DNA from 2 places in the Gordonia sp. BP-119 genome. Region 2 is predicted to be linked to the other one. Evidence: riboswitches for the same ligand, from Rfam matches in the RefSeq annotation. Region 2 holds a riboswitch; the other holds the start of a gene.

Region 1 (7,192 bases), on a different contig from region 2:
CTCGATGCGCCGACGCTGCAGGTAGCGGTGCGGCGTCTCCCCGAACACGGCCCGGAACCGGCGGATGAAGTGCGACGGCGACATCAGCGCGATGCGGGCGAGCGTTGCGATGTCGAGGTCGTCGGCGTAGGAGAGGTCGATGGCGTCGCGCGCACGGAGCAACCGGCGGTTCTCGTCCTCGACCTGGGTGAACACGTCACCCAGTGTGACGCACGCTCAGTGCTTCTCGCAGGCGATGCCGTCCCCGTCGCGGTCGCTCTCGGAGTTCGCCTCGTACAGTTCGTCGTCGACGGTGAACGTCGTGACCGGCGTACCCGACGTCGAGTCGACGGCGCCGGTCTTGCCGACACCGTGCGGGTAGTCGCCGCGCAGTTCGGTGCAATTGGCGTAGTCGGTTGCCGCCGCGGCGGGTGCCGCCACCATCAGCGGAGCTACCGTCATCGACGCCGCGGCCAGAAATCCGGGAACCATCTTTCGCGAGCAACGCATCGTGCTTGACCTTCTTCGTAGTGTCCCCCGACACCTCAATTGTGACGAAGTGACACTACGGGTTCCGGCCGGCGAAAAGCGCATGCGACGCGAAGATTGGTCCGGCCGACGGACACGCCATCGGCCGGACCCGGCATCGGAAGGCGCGGGGTCAGCGACGCGGCTGTTCCTTCAGCAGCGCACTGCCGAGCGGGACGCCCCAGCTGTACATTGTGCCGACATATCCGTTCTTGGTGCGCCGAAACTCCGTACGCGCGAACCACTGCATCACCGGGTCCGCAGTGTGCGCCACGACGCCGCCGTGTGGAGTCTGCTGGATCTGCTGACGCTGCAGATTCCACGGCCCGATCCCGTAGTAGTCGGTGTACATGCCGTTGCCGATGACCCGCGCATTCGACTCCGGCATCGGAACGAATCCGTAGATGAGTTGCTGCTGTTTGTAGTTGCCCGGCTTGATCTTGGCGTCGGAATCACCCGCGCCCACAGTCAATCCGAATACTGCCGCTCCGGCGATCAACGCCCCCGCTATCAATCTCTTCACGACGGCAGACGCTAGCAGCGTCGACGTCGGGTTCCATCTCGCTTTCCACAGCCTCCGGCAAGCCTGCCATTCGACAACGCGTATTGGTACAGTCCGGCCAGGAAACCACCGACAGCGGGGAAACGATGATCAGGAACGACGTCGAGTTCGATTCGTCCGGGACGACATGCCGGGCCTGGTCGTACCGGCCCGAGGGAACCACTCCGGCGCCGGTCATCGTGATGGCGCACGGGCTCGGTGCGGTCCGGCGGATGCGCCTGGACGCGTTCGCCGAGCGCTTCTCCGCCGCGGGATACTCGTGCCTGGTGTTCGACTACCGCCACTTCGGTGACAGCGACGGCGAACCGCGACAGCTGCTGTCCATTCGCCGCCAACTCGACGACTGGGCCGCGGCAATCGCCTTCGCCCGAACACTCAGCGGTGTCGACACCTCACGGATAGTGCTGTGGGGCACCTCCTTCGGCGGCGGACACGTCCTCGTCGCGGGCGAACGCGACGGCCGGGTGGCCGCAGTGATCTCCCAGTGCCCCTTCACCAGCGGCGTCGCATCCACCGCCGCGCTGGGCGTGGCGTCCGGGGCAAAGGTGACCGTGCGCGCGCTCGCGGATCTGGCAGGTTCGGCACTGGGCCGTCCGCCGGTCACCGTCGGCCTCGCCGGTGCGCCCGGCTCGGCCGCCCTGATGACGGCACCCGACGCGGTGTCGGGATACCTACCGCTGGTGCCCGACGACCTGGAGTTCATCAACGAGGTCGCCGCGCGGGTCGGTCTCGCCATCCCGCTGCACACGCCTGGTCGGGCATTGCGAAAGCTCACCTGTCCCACGCTCGTGTGCATCTGCGACAAGGACACCGTGGCGCCGGCCGGACCGACTGCCCGGTACGCCCGCCGCGCCCCGGCAGCGCGAGTGATTCGTTATCCGGCACAACATTTCGACATCTACGTCGGCGACGACTTCGAGCGGGTGGTCGCCGATCAGCTCGAGTTCTTGCGCGGGACCGTCCCCGTGTGACGTCAGAACCCGAACCGCGCCTGCATCCCGCGCAGCGTTTCCGCCGATGCCAGCAGACCCGCCCGCTCGGAGTCCGACAGCGGGACATCGAGCCGGGTCTGGGCACCACCGCGGTCGACGACGGTCGGCAACGAGAGGCACACGCCGTCGAGCCCCTCGATACCGTCGGCCCGCGTCGACACCGGCAGCACCCGGTGTTCGTTGTTCAGGATCGCTTCGACGATGCGCGTCGAGGCCAGACCGATCGCGTAGTTCGTCGCCCCCTTGCCCTCGATGATGGTGTACGCGGCGTGCACGACCTCGTGGTGAATACGTTCGCGCGCAACGACGTCCATCGCCGGACGGCCGGGTAGCGGCGTCCACGAGGTGAGCGGCACGCCCCCGATCGACGCCGAACTCCACAGCGGGATCTCGCTGTCGCCGTGTTCGCCGACGATGTAGGAGTGCACGCTCTGTACCGCGACCCCGCAGTGTTGCGCGATCAGGAATCGCAGCCGGGACGAGTCCAGCACCGTGCCCGACCCGAAGACCTGGTGCGGTGACAGCCCGCTGATCTCCTGGGCGGCGTAGGTGACGATGTCGACGGGATTGGTGACCATCACATAGATCGCGGTCGGGGCCACCGCCAGCACCCCGGGGAGGATGGCTCGTGTGAGACCGATTGTGGCCTCGGCCAATTCGAGGCGCGACTGCCCTGGCTTCTGCTTCGCGCCGGCGGTGAACACGACGACGTCAGCGTCCGCGCACACCGACACGTCGTCGGATCCGATGATGTCCGCGCGGGGCACGAACTCGAGGCCGTGGGACATGTCGAGCACCTCGGCGGTCACCTTGGCGGCGTTGATGTCGAGGAGGGCGATGGTCCGTGCGACACCTCGGATGAGGGATGAGTAGGCGATCGCGGTGCCCACCGCACCCGCCCCGATGATGGCCAGTTTCGTGTCTCGTACGTCCATCGGTTCACCGTTTCCGCGTCGGGTTCATCGATCGTCGGCACCCAGCGTAGGTGCTCGCGTGCCGGCTGTCCGGGCTGCGCCGGCCGACCGCGCGTTCGGTCGGCGGTCGATGTTGATAGCGTGAGCGCCGAGAACGGTCACACCCGCACACGTGGGTGTCAGGGAACCCGGTGTGAATCCGGGACTGGCGCGCAACGGTATGGGAGACGGATTCGGCGCGGACACCGGGGCGACCCGGGAAGGCGCCGGCGCCACGATCCCGAGTCCGATTACCGGCCGTTCTCGCTCGAGTCCATCGTGTATCTCGCGCACAGATACCCAGACCGATAGGCAGTACCACCCGTGTCCCGTCGTACCGACGGCACGACCGAGAGCGCGACCGCCCCGTCGGTCCGGCGACTCCCGTCGACGCCGCTAGCCGCAGTATTGTTCGTCCTCACCCTCCTCAGCATCGCCCTGGCCACCGCTTTCGGCGCGGAGACCATCCCCGTCGGCGACGTGTGGCACACCGTCGTCGGCCGGATGACCGGGGCTGAGCTCGACTCCGCGCACGCCGTCATCATCTGGGATCTCCGGTTGCCCCGGTCCGTGCTGGCCGCGCTGGTCGGAGCCGGGCTGGCGCTGGCCGGCGCACTCATGCAGGCCCTGGTCCGCAACCCACTGGCCGAGCCGTACCTGCTGGGTGTGTCCGCCGGCGCGGCGGTCGGGGCCACCGCGGTGATGACCCTCGGCGTGCTCGCGGGACTGGGCGTCTGGGCGCTGTCCGGCGGGGCGCTGCTCGGCGCGCTGGCCGCCACCGTCACGGTGTACCTGGTGGCCCGCGCCCAGGGCGGGCTGACCGCGCTGCGACTCATCCTGTCCGGGGTGGTGTTGTCGTCGGCGTTCATGGCGTTGTCGTCGCTGCTCGTGTTCACCGCCGCCGACCCGCACGCCGCCGACAACGTGATGTTCTGGATGCTCGGCAGCGTCGCGGGCGCCACCTGGGCGAAAGTGCAGATCGCCGGGGCGGTCGTGCTGGTCACCGTCGTGGCCATGCTCGCCATCCACTCCTGGCTCGATGCCTACGCGGCCGGCACCGACACCGCGACGTCGCTGGGCGTGCCGGTACGGGCGATGCGCAACGCGCTGTTCGGTGTCCAGGGTCTCCTGGTCGGCGTGCTCGTCGCGGTGGCGGGCGGCATCGGCTTCGTCGGTCTCATCGTCCCGCACGCGGCGCGACTCCTGGTCGGCGCCACCCACCGCGCGATGTTGCCGGTGGCGGTCTGCGGCGGTGCGCTCTTCCTGGTGTGGGTCGACGTCATCTCACGGGTGGCGGCCGCACCGCGCGAGATGCCGCTGGGCATCGTGACCGGCCTGATCGGGGCGCCGATCTTCCTGTTCCTCATGGGACGACGCCAGTACGTGTTCGGGGGAGGCTCGTGATCGACCCCGCCCGCGCATCGTCGATGTCGTTGCGCGCGAACGCGCTTGCGTGCCGTCGCGGTGGCCGCGTCGTACTGCGGGATGTCGATCTCGCGGTCCCCGCCGGCACCCGACTGGCCATCGTCGGGCCCAACGGTTCCGGCAAGACCACCCTGCTGCGCACGCTGTGCGGTCTCGAACGACCAGTCGCCGGCACCGTCGAGGTGAACGGAGACGACCTCCACCACATCCCCTCCCGACGCCGCGCCATGTCGATGGCGGTGGTCGGCCAGGAGGAACAGCCCTCCGCTGAGCTGACGGTCGCCGAGGCGGTCGGCCTCGGCCGGACCCCGTACCGGTCGGCCTGGTCCACCGGGAGTTCCGACGACAAGACGGTGGTCGATCGCGCGTTGATCCAGGTCGGGCTCGACGGCTGGGGCACCCGCTCGTGCACCCAGCTGTCCGGCGGCGAACGGCACCGCGTCGTCCTCGCCCGCGCGCTCGCTCAGCAGACCCCGATCCTGGTGCTCGACGAACCCACCAATCACCTGGACGCCGCCTGGCGACTACGCCTGATGGAGGTTCTCGACGAGCTCGACGCCACCGTGGTCGCGGCGATGCACGACCTCGACCTCGTGTTGCGTCACTTCGACTCCGTCGCAGTGGTTTCCGACGGCGGTGTCATCGTGCACGGGCCACCGGTCGAGGTGCTGACGCCGGCTCTGCTGGCCGACGTCTTCGAGGTGTCCGGCACCGTCGTCGACCATCCATCGACGGGCCTGCCCCATCTGCTCCTGAACACTCCCACCACCACACCCGCCCCCAGCACTCTGACGAAAGACATCCCGTGAGAGGACATCCTTTGACCATACGTACGTCCCGAGTCCACCCGACCGTCGCCATCGTGGCGGCGGCTCTGACGCTGGGAACTGCCACCGCCTGCGGTGCCGACAGCACTGTGGCGTCGGAAAGCACTGTCACCGTATCGAATTGCGGAGCCGACGTCGCTTACCCGCAACCCCTCGACCGGTTGTTCGTCAACGACGGCGGCATGATCGCGATCGCACTCGCCGCGGGTGCCCGTGACAACATGGTGGCGGTCAGCGCGCTCGCCCGGGACAAGGACGTCCTGCGGCTGGAGTACGGACCCCAGGTCGACACGCTGAACGAGGTCGCGACCGAACGTCCCACCCTCGAGAACATCGTCGCGGCGAAACCCCAAGTGCTGTATGCCGGATACAACTACGGCATGAGCGAGTCGCGCGGGATCACACCCGAGATTCTCGCCGGACACGGCATCGACGTGTACCAGTTGTCCGAGGCGTGCCGGCAGACCGAGGGCGAGGCGCAGCGCGGCACCATGGACCCGTGGGTCGCGCTCGACACCGATCTGCGCAACATCGGCACCCTCACCGGCAATCCCGAGCAGGGCGCCGCCGCGGCCGACGAGGTGGCCGACCGCCTCGAGAAGCTGCGCGCCGCACCACAACCCGCCGCGAAACCGACGGTCTTCGTCTTCGACAGCGTCTCGGACACCATCTTCTCCTCCGGATCCTTCGGCGGCCCGCAGGGCATCATCGACGCCGCGGGCGCGCGCAACGCGACCGAGGACATCGAGGACACCTGGACCGCCGTGAGCTGGGAACGCCTCACCACCGCGGACCCCGACGTCATCGTGTTCGTCGACTATCCCGGCCAGTCGGTCGACGAGAAGATCGCCGCCCTGCGTTCTAATCCGGCGAGCCGGAACCTGAAGGCCGTGCGCGAGAACCGCTTCGTGAACCTGCCGTACGCGATGTGGGTGTCGAGCCCACTCAACATCGACGCCGCCGAGATCATGCGCGGCGTTCTCGAGAACCACGGCCTCGCACCGGAATCCGGTATCACCCCTTCCCTGGATGTCGCGCAATTGGACCTCGGGGGCAACAACTGGCTGGAGTGAGTCGCGGGACGCCCCGTTGAACACGTGGGGCCGCGGCGATTGTCGCGCCGCCGCCCATGGGAATCCAGTGCACCCACCGTCGAAGTTCGCAACACCTGACTGCGTTCGCACCCCTACCATGAGGCACCGACAAGTTCGAGCCGACGAATACCGTTGCACAACATGGCTTTTTGGGATTGCCATCCGGCCACGCGGGTGTACACTCGAACGTACATTCGCAGCAACGGTTCTTCGGGGGAGGTGACCGTCATGCCCAGCACCACACCACTCGCCGACCACGGCGCGCCCGTGTCCCGCGCGGCCGAACTCGTCGCCGAACTCCACGCGAACCTCGACGAACTACAGACCGTCGACTTGTCCTCGTGCACCGACGAAGAACTGATCGACGTCGCCGCGGAGACCGAACGCGCCATCGCGCGTCTGACCGTTGCCGGTGACCGGCAGATCGATCAGGTCGAGGCCCGCGACCTACCCCGCAAGGCCGGCTGCCGAACCCTCATGCAGTTCATGACACACCGGCTACGAGTCTCGAACCCGATGCGCCGCCGTAAGCAGATGGACGCCACCGCCCACCGCACCAGCCTCGGCGGCGAGGTCCTCCCACCCGAATACCCCTGCCTCGCCGAAGCTTTCGCACAAGGAACAGTCGGCACCGCGCACGTGCAGGCCACCCTCGACGTCCTCGACCGCATCCCGGTCGCCGTCGACCACGACATCAAGGTCGCCGCTGAACGACAGATGGCCGAGATCGCCACCGACCACACCCCGGCCGACATCACCCAACTCGGCTCGCGGCTGCTTGCCCACCTCGACCCCGACGGCACCCTGGCCGATGACACCGACCAGAAACGAC
Region 2 (7,192 bases):
GTGGATGCTGAGGGTGTCGCCGACACCCGGACCGCTCTCGGCGACGTCGATCAGCAGGTGCTTGCCCACCGATCGCACCGCGAGGACCTCGCGTCCGGAGAGGTCCGCGGTGGCCAGCGACGGGATGCGGAAGTCCGACGACTCGAGCACCCGTCCCGCGAGCCCCGCCCGCAGTCGTGCGGCGGCCGCGTAGACGGTGTCGCCCTCAGGCATGGTCCACCTCAGGCATGATCACCGAAACGCAGCCGGATGCCGCGCGGGGTCGTCGAGAATCCCGCTTCGACGAGCACCTTGCCGAAGTCGGTGGCGCGCACGGGTTCCGAGTCGATGTGGTCGATCGTCAGACGCGCGATCCGGCCCCGCCGGACCAGTGCGACCAGCGCGCCTGCGGCCGACTCCAGCCGCGGGATCGAGTCGCTGAACGTCAGCAGCGTCTTGCCGCCGCGTTCGACGAAACACACCACGTCACCGTCGACGATCACCACGAGCGCCCCCGGTTTGCGGCCCGGGCGGTGACCGGCCTCGGCGTCGCGAGACGCCGGCCACTCGAGCGCCGCCCCGTAGGGATTGGCCGGGTCCGTCGCGGCCAGCACGGTTGCCTCGCGGGGCGCTTTGCGATCGGGCAGCGCATGCCGGCGCAATTCGTCGACCGTGGCCGGCGAGGCGAACTGCGCCCCGCCGAGGCCGTCGACGTAGTAGCCGCGACGAACATGTCCGTTGTCCTCGAACACGGTGAGCGCCTTGTAGACCCGCGCGAAGCCGCCGGTCACCTCCTCCGAGACCACGCTCCCGCGCGTGATCACGCCGTATCGGGTCAGCAACTGATCGCAGAGGCCCTGCGTGGCGATGGTCGGCTCGGTGGACGGGTGGTCGAGGGCGAACCAGCGGCCACTCGCCGTCGGCGACACCGGGGGAGCGACGGAGTGTTCGGTGAGGTACCGGGCCGACAGGCCGGCCCGGAGCCGGGGTGCGCGCCCGCGTGCCCGATGCGCGGGCGCCGAGCGCGGTGCGGACGGGCTGCGCCGCGGTTGCAGCAGGGCGCGGACGGGCGCGAAGCTGTCGTTGCTGACCCGGCCCGCCCACACGAGGTCCCACAGGGCACTCTCGATGTCGGCGGCCGGCGTGGTGGTGCCGGTGCTGATGTCGGCGGCGATCTGTGGGAACCGCAGGGCACCACCGGGTTCGAGTGCGGCGGTGACCCCGTCGTGGACCGGGGTGGTGTCGATCTCGTCGGCGTCGGGCAGCGTCAGGACGGCGACGTCCGCGGGATGCAGCGCCACCCAGCCGTCGGAGTTCCCGATGCGGCCGTGTCCGGACCAGATGACCTCACCGGCGCTGAGCAGTTCGTCGAGCATCGGCGCTGCGTAATCGGACACCCGGGCCGGCAGTACGAGGGACTCCCACGCGGACGCCGGCAGCGGGAACCCGGCCAGCTGGTCGATGACCGTCGCCACCCCGTCGACACCCCGGAGCTGGGTGCCCGACGACGCGTGCTGCCAGTCGAGGAGGAACCGGGTGAGGACGTCGGTACCGACGGGAGCCACCTCGGCGCGGCTCGCCGCCAGGGAACCGCGTCGGATCTGACCCAGCACGTCGGCGTGACACCATTGCCCGTCCCGGGGGCCGATACCGGCGTCGGGCAGGAAGTCACCCTCGACGACGCGTCGCTCCGATGCGAGACGGTTGAGGGTGTCGCGCACGACCCCGGTCGCGATACCCAGAGCAGCGGAGGCCTCGGGCACGGTGAACGGGCCATGGGTGCGGGCGTACCGGCCGATGAGGTCTCCGACTGGGTCGGGCACCTCCTCGAGATAGGCCGCCGGGATGCCGAGAGGTGCGGGCACCCCGAGAGCGTCACGGAGGCGGGCGGTGTCGTCGATGGCCGCCCACAGCGCACGTGCGTTGTGGTTGACCGAGATGATCTGCCCGACCCGGTGCAGCTCGGTGAGCAGGTCGGCGGCCGGCTCGTCGCCGCGATACCGGGCCGCGACCTCCTCGGTGGTGAGCGGGCCCAGCCATCGCAGCAGGTCGACGATGTCCTCGGCGTCGCGCGCCTGACGCTCGGGGGACAGGCGTTGGAGCCGGGCGATCACGTCGGCGATGACCGCCGGATCGAGGAGCTCGCGCAGGTCGACGCGCCCGAGCAACTGGGCCAGCAGGCTGGTGTCGAGGGAGAGGGCGGCCGCGCGGCGCTCGGCGAGCGGCGCGTCGTCGGCGTACATGAACGCACCCACGTACCCGAACAGCAGCGACGCGGCGAAGGGAGAGGGGCTTTGGGTCTCGGTCTCCACCACCCGGATCCGGCGCGTGCGGATGCGGTTCAGCAGATCGAGCAGGGCGGGGAGGTCGTAGACGTCCTGCAGGCATTCGCGGACGGCTTCGAGCACGATCGGGAAGTCGGGGAATTTGGATGCGACAGAGAGCAGTTGGGCGCTGCGCTGGCGCTGTTGCCACAGCGGGGCGCGCCGGCCCGGATCCCGGCGCGGCAGGAGCAGGGCGCGGGCGGCGCATTCGCGGAAACGGGACGCGAACATCGACGAGTCGGCCAGACCGTCGGTCACGAGTTGCTCGACCTCGTCGGGGTCGAGGAGGAACACATCGGCTCCGGGAGGGGCGTCGTCGGTGTCGGGCATCCGCAGGATGATGCCGTCGTCGGAGGCGGTGGTGGCGCCCTCGATGCCGAGGGTCTCCAGCAGGCGCTGCGAGATGGCACTGGCCCAGGGGGCGTGTACACGTAAGCCGTAGGGGGAGTGCAGGATCACCCGCCAGTCGCCGAGTTCGTCGCGGAACCTCTCGACGACCAGCGTGCGATCGGTGGGCAGGTGTCCGGTCGCCTCGCGCTGCTCGGCGATGAGTGTCGCGAGGTTGCTGCGGGCGTTCTCGGTGAGCCCGAGCCGGTCTGCCTGGTCGTCGAGCTTCCCGGGATCGGCGACCGACTGGGTGAAGGCACCGATCGCGGCGCCCAGTTCGGCGGGGCGTCCGATCGCGTCACCGATCCAGAACGGCAACCGGCCCGGTTGACCGAACGCGGGGGAGACGAGTACGCGGTCGTGGGTGATGTCCTCGATCCGCCAACTGGTGGCGCCCAGCGCGAACACATCGCCGACTCGGGACTCATAGACCATCTCCTCGTCGAGTTCGCCTACGCGAGTGGCCTTCTCGCCGACCATGAACACGCCGAAGAGTCCGCGGTCGGGTATGGAACCGCCCGAGGTGACGGCGAGCCGCTGGGCGCCGCGCCGGCCGGTGATGACTCCGGCGTCGCGGTCCCAGTTCACCCGGGGGCGCAGTTCGGCGAACTCGTCGGACGGGAAGCGGCCCGCGATCAGGTCGAGGGTCGCGTCGAAGACGCCCCGGCCCAGTTCGCGGTAGGGCGCCGCGCGCCGGACGACCTCGTACCAGTGATCGACCTCGAGGTCGTCGACCGCGGCCGCCGCGATGGTCTGCTGGGCGAGGATGTCGAGCGGATTCTGCGGGACCTTGATCTCCTCGATCGCGCCGTCGAGCATCCGGCCCACCGTCACCGTGCAGTGCAGCAGATCGGTGCGGTGCTTGGGGTAGAGGATGCCCTGGCTGATCTCGCCGACCTGGTGCCCGGCGCGGCCGATCCGCTGCAGTCCACTCGCCACCGACGGCGGGGACTCCACCTGGATGACGAGATCGACCGCACCCATGTCGATGCCGAGTTCGAGTGAGCTGGTGGCCACCACACACGAGAGGCGGCCGGCCTTCAGGTCGTCCTCGATCTGGGCGCGCTGCTCCTTGCTGACCGAGCCGTGATGGGCGCGGGCGAGAACCGGCTCGGCGCCGGAGCTCGCGCCGCTGCCCATCACGAACGCCGGGGCGCCGCCCGCGACCGACGGATTGCCGGTCGGTTCGGCAGGCTCGCCGTGGCGCTCGGCGTGGATCTCGTTGAGCCGAGCGGTGAGCTTCTCGGCGAGGCGTCGGGAGTTGGCGAAGACGATCGTGGCGCGGTTCGCCTCGATCTGGTCGACGATCGAGGCCTCGACGTACGGCCACAACGAGCCGGCAGTCGGCGAGAACGCGTCGTCCAGCGCCGCGGGGTCGGCATCGGACACCGGCGGCGGGATGTTGGCCATGTCCTCGACGGGGACGTCGACGCGCAGGTCGAATGTCTTGTCGGCCTTCGGTTTGACCACCTGGCACGGCGCGGCGCCGGACAGGAACCCCGCGACCACCTCGGGCGGGCGGACCGTCGCCGAGAGGCCGATCCGCTGGGCGGGTTTGTCCAGCAGTTCGTCGAGGCGCTCGAGGGTCAGCGCGAGATGGGTACCTCGTTTGGTCGCGGCGACCGCGTGGACCTCGTCGACGATGATCGCCTCCACGCCGGTGAGACTCTCCCGCGCGGCCGAGGTGAGCATCAGGTACAGCGACTCGGGGGTGGTGATGAGGATGTCGGGTGGGGTTTTGACCAGCGCACGCCGATCGGCGGCGGAGGTGTCGCCCGACCGCACGCCCACGGTGATGTTGGGCTCCGGAAGGTTCAGCTCCTGGGCCGCCCGGGTGATGCCGGTCAGCGGTGCGCGCAGGTTGCGCTCGACGTCGACTGCCAGCGCCTTCAACGGCGAGATGTAGACGACCTTGGTGCCCGCGGGACGATTGCCGGCGTCGGCGGCGAGCCGATCGAGAGCCCAGAGGAACGCGGCCAGGGTCTTCCCGGACCCGGTCGGTGCGATGACCAAGGTGTTCGCGCCGTCGGCGATGGAGGTCCAGGCGCCCTTCTGCGCAGCGGTGGGCGCGGTGAACGCACCCGAGAACCACCGCCGGGTGGGGGCGGTGAAGCGGTCGAGCACCGAGGGGCGGGGCATCTCTCCACTATGTCGCACTCGTACGACAGAACGCGGTATACAGTCTCCTCACGCCTGTACGGGGAATCCGGTGAGAGTCCGGAACGGTCGCGCCACTGTGAACGCAGCCCAGATCGACACGGTCGACGTGACGGGGCATGCGTGAGTCAGGATGCCGTGCCGGCGTGCACCACCCGTGAACTCTCCGACGCGAGATCGGCGAAAGGACCCACCATGACAGCTCCCCGTACCGAGGCGGCATCACCGGTCGCCCCGGCCCGTGCCCTGCCCGTACCGAACATCTCCGTCGCGAGCGCGGCGCTCTGGCTCAGCCTGACCGTGCTGCTCGCCGGGCTGGCGTACTACTTCCTCGGTTACGACCAGGGGGTCGTGTCGGTCTTCGGCTCCGACACCCACGTGCACGAGTTCGTGCACGACGCCCGCCATTTCCTCGGCTTCCCCTGCCACTGAGTCGACATGGAGAAGAAGTTCATCGGCGCCGGCCTGCTCGCAGGTCTGATCGCCGGCATCGTCTCGTTCGTGTTCGCGCGGTTCTACCTCGAACCCGTCGTGGGCAAGGCCATCGACTACGAGAGCGCCCGCTCGGCGGCCGAGGAGGCCCTGGCCCATGCCGCCGAACCGGGTGGTCACACCCATGGTGAGGGCGGAGAGTTGTTCACCCGCGCGATGCAGGAGAACCTCGGCGCGGGGATCGGCAACGTCGTGTTCGCGGTGTGCATGGGCGCGTTCTTCGCGGTGGCGTTCACGGTCTTGTGGAGCCACGTCGGCAGCCGTCATCCGGCCACGGATCCCCGTGCGGTCGCGGGCGTGCTCGGCGGCATCGGTTTCGTCGCCGTCTTCGCCGTCCCGTTCTTCGCCTACCCGGCGAACCCACCCGCCGTCGGCGACGACGACACCATCGGCGAACGAACCGGTGCCTTCCTCACCATCACCGTGTCGTCGGTGATCCTCGCCATCGCGGCGGTGGTCCTGGCGTCGTGGTTGCGCCCGCGCATCGGTGGGTTGGTCTCGGCGGTCGCGGCCACGGTCGCCTATCTGGCCGGCATCGCGATCGTGCTCGCCTTCCTGCCGTCGTTCAGCGAGGTCCCCGGCCCGGTCCGCGACGACGCCGGACAGATCGTGTTCCCGGGCTTTCCCGGTGACGTGATCGGGGATTTCCGGGTGTATGCGATCGCCAACCAGGTCATTCTGTGGACGGTTCTCACCGTCTCGTTCGCTCTGATCGTGGGGGCGATGGCCCGGTCGCAGGCGACTGACCGCGCTCGCGCGGTCTCCGTGCCGAACTGAGGCGATCACTGCCCGGAATGCAGATCATCACCGCCGGTCGCACCGGCCCCAACCGGTCGGTGCGGTTCGGCGGTGACCCGGTTCTCGATCAGCGTGGTCGACGCGACGTGCTCGCTCTGAGCGCGTCGCTCACCCGCCCGATCGACATCTGCGGCCCGGAGGCGGCGACCCGCGCCACCGCCGAGATACTCGGCGCGACAGGCGGCCTCATCGTCGACGACGCGCTGCGGACGCTCGATGTCGGTGCGTGGTCGGGCCTGTCCCCGGAGGAGATCGACCCCGTCGACCTCGGCGGGTGGTTCACCGACCCGGAGGCCCGCCCGCACGGGGGTGAGAGTGTCGCGCAGTTCGTCGACCGAGTCCATGCCTGGCGTGCCGGGCAGGCCGAGCACGGCGATGGCTACGTGGTGGTCGCGATGCCGGTGGCGCAGGCCCTGCTGTGCGTCGATGCGGACGGGTTCTTCGCGCGGGAGGTGCGTCCGGCCACCCTCTACACCTGCACCGATGCTCGGTAGGAACAGATCTGCGACGACGTACCTAGACATCGGCAGTGACTCCTGACACAGTTGGGGACGACAAAACTGAAACGTGTTCGCCCCTGCGCGGACACCGGTCTGGGAGTGTGACGATGTTCGAGTGGTCCGAAGAAGATCTGATGGTTCGGGACGCCCTGCGGGCGTTCATCGACAAGGAGATCCGGCCACATCTCGACGAACTCGAATCCGGCACGCTGCCGCCCTACGACATCACTCGCAAACTGCTGTCGAGCTTCGGTGTCGACGCGATGGCCAAGGACGCTCTCGAGAAGGAACTCGAGGCCGAGGCCAACGGGGAGAAGAAGAAGCCCTCGGGCGACGGCGGCGGTATGGGCGGCTCGATGTTCATGATGGTCAACATCGAACTGGCGGGGGTCTGTCTCGGTCTCGTCGCATCCCTGGGCGTGAGCATGGGCCTGACCGCCTCGACCATCCGCGGCAAGGGCACGCTCGCCCAGAAGAAGCGGTGGCTGCCCGAACTGGTCACGATGGAGAAGGTCGGCGCCTGGGCGATCACCGAACCCGACTCCGGATCGGACG

The links. Region 2 has a riboswitch for cobalamin ahead of JW364_RS01705 (CbtB-domain containing protein). Riboswitches for the same ligand answer to the same signal wherever they lie in the genome.
Region 1: linked by a shared signal. The riboswitch ahead of JW364_RS08885 (iron ABC transporter permease) and the one ahead of JW364_RS01705 (CbtB-domain containing protein) in region 2 are both predicted to bind cobalamin.

Annotation. Positions count from the first base shown of each region.
Region 1 is NZ_JAFFZF010000011.1:23,957-31,148, forward strand. It holds gene JW364_RS08860 (helix-turn-helix domain-containing protein) at 1-195, opposite strand, end outside; gene JW364_RS08865 (excalibur calcium-binding domain-containing protein) at 217-489, opposite strand; gene JW364_RS08870 (hypothetical protein) at 641-1,030, opposite strand; gene JW364_RS08875 (alpha/beta fold hydrolase) at 1,156-2,040, shown strand; gene JW364_RS08880 (L-lactate dehydrogenase) at 2,043-2,996, opposite strand; cobalamin riboswitch at 3,114-3,292, shown strand; gene JW364_RS08885 (iron ABC transporter permease) at 3,339-4,418, shown strand; gene JW364_RS08890 (ABC transporter ATP-binding protein) at 4,442-5,248, shown strand; gene JW364_RS08895 (ABC transporter substrate-binding protein) at 5,260-6,339, shown strand; gene JW364_RS08900 (HNH endonuclease signature motif containing protein) at 6,589-7,192, shown strand, end outside.
Region 2 is NZ_JAFFZF010000002.1:82,188-89,379, reverse strand. It holds gene JW364_RS01715 (DNA-formamidopyrimidine glycosylase family protein) at 1-213, opposite strand, end outside; gene JW364_RS01710 (ATP-dependent helicase) at 222-4,829, opposite strand; cobalamin riboswitch at 4,847-5,007, shown strand; gene JW364_RS01705 (CbtB-domain containing protein) at 5,043-5,279, shown strand; gene JW364_RS01700 (CbtA family protein) at 5,286-6,116, shown strand; gene JW364_RS01695 (histidine phosphatase family protein) at 6,134-6,631, shown strand; gene JW364_RS01690 (acyl-CoA dehydrogenase family protein) at 6,745-7,192, shown strand, end outside.